Regions from separate parts of the Dellaglioa algida genome, predicted to be linked through region 1. Evidence: a T-box and tRNA genes for the amino acid it is inferred to sense, from the RefSeq annotation. Region 1 holds a T-box; the other holds one or more tRNA genes.
The links. The T-box of region 1 lies ahead of leuS (leucine--tRNA ligase). A T-box ahead of a tRNA ligase gene usually reads a tRNA of that ligase, here a tRNA-Leu.

Region 1 (3,434 bases):
CATCTTTAGTAGCATCTTTAGAAACAACACTATGTTGACGAACTTTACCGTTAACCTGTAGGACAATTTCAACTGTATTTTCAACAAGTTTACTTTCATCAAATGTAGGCCAACTAGCGTAACTAATAGATTCTTCATGTCCTAATAGTGACCAAACTTCTTCAGCCATATGCGGTGCGATTGGCGCTATTAATTGAATAAAGCCTTCAACTTGTTCCTTAGCTAACGATTTAGCTTTATAAGCGTCATTAACAAAAATCATTAACTGTGAGATACCCGTATTAAAGTGAAGGGCCTCATAATCCTCAGTTACTTTTTTAACTGTTTGGTTATATATTTTATCAAGTTCACCGTCATTTTCATCAACAACTGCTGAGCTAATCTGATTATCTTCGGTCATGATTAATCGCCAAATGCGCTCGATAAATTTATGTGACCCATTCAATCCATCTTCGCTCCAAGCAATTGAAGCATCTAATGGTCCCATGAACATTTCATAAAGGCGTAACGTATCTGCCCCAAAACGCTCAACTATATCATCTGGATTAACGACGTTACCTTTAGATTTAGACATTTTTTCATGGTTATCACCTAAAATCATTCCTTGGTTAACTAGCTTTTGGAAAGGTTCTTTAGTAGGCACGACACCAATATCGTATAAGAATTTATGCCAAAATCTTGCATATAGCAAATGTAAGACAGCATGCTCAGCACCACCAACGTAAACGTCAACGGGAAGCCATTCTTCTAATTTTTTACGATCAGCAATTTCATTTGGGTTATGAGGATCAATAAAACGAACAAAGTACCATGAGCTACCAGCCCATTGTGGCATTGTATTCGTTTCACGCTTACCTTTACGACCGTTCTCATCGACAACGTTAATCCAGTCAGTTAAATTAGCTAAGGGACTTTCACCTGTACCAGATGGTTTAATATCCGTTGCTTCAGGTAACTCAAGTGGTAATTGGTCAACAGGAACTGTTGTCGTTTCGCCATCTTCCCAATGAATAATAGGAATTGGTTCACCCCAGTATCGTTGTCTTGAAAATAACCAATCTCTTAATTTATAATTTATTTTCTTCTGACCAACATTATTTTCTTCCATCCAAGCAATAGCTTTTTCGATAGCTTCGGCTTTTTCCAAACCGTTTAAAAATCCAGAGTTAATGTACTTGCCGGGAGTTGTGTTTGCTTCATCAGTAATTTCAGGGCCTTCAATGACAGGTAAAATATTTAATCCGTATTTTGTTGCGAATTCAAAATCCCTCTCGTCATGTGCAGGAACGGCCATAACTGCACCAGTACCATATGATGCTAAAACGTAATCAGCAGTCCAGATTGGTAATTTTTCACCATTTACAGGATTTATTGCATACGATCCCGTAAATACACCCGTTTTATCTTTTGCCAAATCAGTTCGTTCCAAGTCAGACTTAACTTCAATTGCTTTTTGATAAGCTTTAACGGCTTCTTTTTGAGAATCTATTGTAATTTTATCAAGGATATCCAACTCTGGTGCAATAACAATATAAGAAACACCGTAAATAGTTTCGGGGCGTGTTGTAAAAGCTTCTATTTTTAAATCGTCAAATTGATCAACCTTAAAATTGACACTTGCGCCCGTTGACCTACCGATCCAATTTCTTTGTTGTTCTTTAATACTATCTGGCCAATCCAAATCATCCAAATCGTCTAGTAAACGGTCTGCATAAGCCGTAATTTTTAGAACCCATTGACGCATAGGTTTTCTAACGATTGGGTAACCACCTCGTTCTGTTTTACCATCAATTACCTCTTCATTAGCAACAACAGTACCTAAATCAGGACTCCAGTTAACGGCAACCTCATCTTCATAAGCTAATCCTTTTTCGTATAACTTTTCAAAAATCCATTGTGTCCATTTATAATAATCAGGATCAGTCGTATTTAGTTCACGACTCCAGTCATATGAAAGACCTAAAGATTTTATTTGTCGCCTAAAATTATCTGTATTTGTTTTCGTAAATGCCTTAGGGCTGTGTCCAGTATCTAGCGCGTATTGTTCGGCTGGAAGTCCAAAAGCATCCCACCCCATTGGATGCAAAACGTTAAATCCTTGCATTCTTTTCATTCGAGCCAAAATATCTGTAGCTGTAAATCCTTCTGGATGCCCCACATGAAGTCCCTGACCAGATGGATATGGGAACATATCAAGCGCATAAAAATTTTCCTTTTCAGGATTTTCAGTCGTTTTAAATGTTTGATTGGCATCCCAAAATGCTTGCCATTTTTGTTCTATTACTTTGTGATTATAAGTCATGTATACTAACTTCCTTTCTGATTATATATACAAAAAAGTCCTATAGAAGATTAACTTCTATAGGACGAATTTTCCGCGGTACCACCTATTATTCCAGTATAAATTACTGACTCTTTTTCATAACGTGAAATAACGTTCGCACCTACTATTGTTCAGTGAGAAAACTCAAGGATGAGTTCAAATAACCATTTATGTATATTCTCACTACCATATACTCACTAAAATAATTGGTTAAATTACTAGTTCCTCTTAATCGTTTTATATTAATTTCAGTGTAGCAAACGAATCTTATTATTGCAAATAATCTTTAGTTTTTTTATCGAATAAATTAATTATCATTGCGAGAACTACAATACAAATTCCTGCCAAATATATACCATGAAGACCTTGATACAGAACTTCACGTAACTTAGGTATCAAATGCTTTGGTAATTGATCTGCAGTCTGTGGATTGATTAAAATGTCCATCATACTATCCTTTGTTCCCGGAGTTTTTACTATTTCTTTATGCATCTGCATATTAAATATAATGCCAAATACCGAAATCATCAATGTTTGTCCAAGAGTTCGGCTTAACGTGTTAAATGATGTCGCCACGCCAATATCAGACTGTGGCACTAAGCTCTGCGCAGTGACTGTCGTCGCTGTGATCGTTATTCCAAATCCAACTCCTAATATCGCGGAAATAATTAGAAATAAATAGAATGGTGTATTTATTGGCAAGAGGCCAAGTGCAACAGATCCAATTAAAATAAAAAGTAAACTAATCGATAACACTTTCTTTGGTGCCCATGCCGCCATCATATTGCCTGCAAAGAAAGAACCCGCAATCCATAGAATAGAACTTGGTGTCACCGCAAATCCCGCCATAGAAGCTTTTAATCCAAGTATTCCTTGAGTCCATGTTGGAATATAAACCTCAAACCCAATTAAGAATCCCGATATTAATGCGGCTACAATATTTTGAATTACAAACGTTCTGTTATTAAAAAGTTTTAACGAAATAATTGGATCCTCTACTCTTTTTTCCCATTTAATGAATAAAAAGAGCGAGACCATAAAACCAAAGAAACAGAGTAAAACAACTAAATCCATTCCGACATCACCCCAACGCTGGAAGCTATACAAAATT
Region 2 (3,434 bases), on a different contig from region 1:
ACGATTTCTTCATTTTTTTGTCCTTGGTCCACAACTATCTCAATATCACCGTCTTTAATTTCAACATGAGAAAATGGCATCGTTGCAATTTTATCTAATAATTGACTTATCTCATTAAATTTCATAGATTCACATACCTGCCTTATATTTTTATTAGTAGACTGCCATAGGCTAACCCAGCACCAAACCCGGTTAATAGAACCGTTCCACCCGTAAATCCTTGTTCGAGTGCCTCATTTAGAGCCATGGGGATACCAGCCGAAGAAGTATTTCCGTGATGGGTGACACTCGTTGCAAATTTCTCGATTGGCATTTCTAGTTCTTCGGCAATTTTTTCTATAATCCGTAAATTAGCTTGGTGACACACAACAAAATCAATATCAGACGTTTGCAAATTATTGTCTGCCAATATTTGTTTCATTTGAACGGGAACAACTGTCGTAGCAAACTCAAAAACGTCTCGTCCTTCTTGGAAGAAGGCATCCATCGTTGGATAATTGTCGCCATTTATATCGCTTAATGGCGTAATCCGACCACTATGAATCACTTCTTTTTTAAGACCATTTGTTTCAATTTTCTCCGCAATAAAGCTTTCATCAGTTGAATCATTAGAGGCTTCGATCAAGGCCCCACCAGCACCATCTCCAAAGAATACGGCACTCGTTCGGTCCTTAAAATCCATCATTTTTGAATTAACTTCGGCACTAATCACGATTGCCCTTTGGTACTGTCCCGTGCGTAAAAACTTCTCCGCAGTGCTCATCGCAAATATAAACCCGGCACAAGCCGCGCTGATATCAAACGCAAATGCGTTTGTTGCCTTAATATTTCCTTGAACAATTGCGGCCGTTGATGGCGTTAATGCATCCGGCGAAATCGTTGAAACAATAATTAAATCAATATCTGACGCTTTATATCCAGACTTACGTAAAAGTTCATTTGCCACTTTTGTACTTAAATCTGACGTATTTTCATTAATGGCATAATGTCGCGTCTTAATACCTGTGTGTGCCACTATCCATTCGTCAGATGTAGGCATAAATGAAGCCAATTCATCATTCGTTACTAGTCGTTCTGGTACAAAATGAGCCATATTTTTTATTTTGATATACTTATTCAATTTAACTATTCTCCCAATCGTTAAGTTTAATTCCCTATATTTTATCAATAATTACAACATTAAGACACAAAATTAATTAACGCTTAATAATTCTTTAACCTCATAATACGCTACCATGGTCGTTATTCATTAAAAAAAGCACTAAACCCTATTGCAACAAGGTTAAGCGCTTTTCAATAAATCTATTATGCGAGTAAATGGATTCGAACCATCACGGGATATTATCCCACCAGATCCTTAGTCTGACGCGTCTGCCAATTCCGCCATACTCGCAAGAACAATCATAATTGTAGCAAAAATTGTCCCCTGTTACAAGTCACATTTAAAAAAAATTAGTTTTTAAGTAAAATTAACTGTCCACGACACTTTGAACAAACATAACGTGATAAGTTAATTTTTCGTTGTCGCTGGTAATCTTGTCCACAATTTGAACACTGATAGTGTATAACCTTTTTCTTTTTGATTACCTTAGGACTAGCTGGCGCAAACCGACTACCACCAACCGCTGCCAATAATTGTTTAAAATCTTGATGCCGATGTTGATAACCTTTATTTGAAAGATGCAAATGGTAATGACACAACTCATGCTTAATCACACCGATTAAAACGTCTTGCCCATGTTCTGTTAACATTTTTGGATTAATTTCAATGTTGTGATTACTCAACAAATAGCGACCACCAGTTGTCCGTAGCCTACTGTTAAAGGTTGCCTCATGTTTAAATGGTTGATTAAACAAAGCTGTGGATAAGTTTTTCACAAGTGCTGTTAACTCAAAATCAGTCATGTTACTTATCCGCTGGTCGTTTCATTGTTAGTTGTACACGATGTCGGTTTAGATCAACCTCCATTACCCAAACTGTCACAATATCGCCAACTGCAACGACTTCACTCGGTTTTTTAACAAACTTATCCGTTAATTGAGAAATGTGGACAAGTCCATCTTGCTTAACACCAATATCCACAAATGCACCAAAATCAATCACATTTCGAACAGTTCCTTGTAAGGACATCCCTGGTTTTAAATCTTCAATCGTTAAAACGTCATGACGGAGCAATGGCGCTGGCATGTCATCACGTAAATCGCGTCCCGGTTTTTGAAGACTTGTTAATATATCTGAAATAGTTTCAACACCACTGTCCACAACCTGTGCTAAACTATCCGCATTTGCATGCGCCAATTGGTCATTTGTCTCCGCTTGCCCGAGTTCCGTCACCTTTATCCCCAATTCTTTCAACAAAAGTTTCGTTAGTGGATAACTTTCGGGATGAATATCCGTATTATCTAAAATGTTATCCCCAGAAACAATACGCAAGAATCCAATAGCCTGCTCATATGCCTTAGGTCCTAAGCGAGGAACCTTTTTAAGTTGTTGACGCTTCGTAAACTTACCGTTCTCATCACGATACGTAACAACATTCTTAGCAATTGTTAAATTTAATCCAGAGATTTTTGTTAATAACTCTGAACTAGCTGTGTTTAAGTTAACGCCAACATTATTTACGGCATTTTCAATCACAACGTCTAATTGCGCATCCAATTTCTTTTCAGCAACGTCATGTTGATATTGACCAACACCAACAGATTTAGGATCTATTTTAATTAACTCAGCTAGTGGATCTTGCAGGCGCCGACCAATACTGATAGCTGAACGTTCTTCAACATGTAATTCTGGAAATTCGTCACGTGCGGCTTGACTGGCTGAATAAACCGATGCACCAGCTTCATTGACGATTACATAAAAAATAGGACGTTCAATTTCTTTTAGAATATCTGAAACAAATTGTTCAGATTCACGACTTGCCGTTCCATTACCAATCGCAATCATCTCAACTTGATATTGATCAAGGAACTTTTTAAATTGTCCAGCAGCGGCGGCACGTTTTTCACCACTTGCCGGTTTATGTGGATAAATCACCAATTTATCTAGGAACTTACCTGTTCCATCCACAATCGCTAACTTACATCCCGTTCGATAAGCTGGGTCAAAGCCTAAAACTATTTTTCCTTTAAGGGGTGCTTGCATAAGCAGGTGATATAAATTATCTCCGAACACATTAATTGCTTGTTCTTCAGCAACTTCTGTCATGCCTTTACGAATTTCACGCTCAATTGCTGGTTTAATAAATCGTTTGTAACTATCTCGATAGGCATCCTCTATGAAAGAAACGGCATCACCGGTATTTTTACCGATAATTCTAAAATGCATAAACGTCATAATTGTTGCTTCTGGTACTACTACGCTTGCCTTCAAAATACCTTCTTTTTCACCACGGTTTATTGCTAACACCCGATGCGGCACCACTGATTTCAAT

Region 2: it encodes a tRNA-Leu, which carries the amino acid that the T-box ahead of leuS (leucine--tRNA ligase) is inferred to sense. The anticodon was not compared.

Annotation. Positions count from the first base shown of each region.
Region 1 covers NZ_JANXLE010000004.1:1,942-5,375, reverse strand. The annotation lists gene leuS (leucine--tRNA ligase) at 1-2,302, opposite strand, end outside; T-box leader at 2,360-2,565, opposite strand; gene N0K73_RS04120 (MDR family MFS transporter) at 2,594-3,434, opposite strand, start outside.
Region 2 covers NZ_JANXLE010000005.1:14,333-17,766, reverse strand. The annotation lists gene N0K73_RS05125 (acetyl-CoA carboxylase biotin carboxyl carrier protein) at 1-125, opposite strand, end outside; gene N0K73_RS05120 (beta-ketoacyl-ACP synthase III) at 143-1,120, opposite strand; tRNA gene N0K73_RS05115 (tRNA-Leu) at 1,309-1,393, opposite strand; gene N0K73_RS05110 (SprT family protein) at 1,453-1,905, opposite strand; gene N0K73_RS05105 (Tex family protein) at 1,907-3,434, opposite strand, start outside.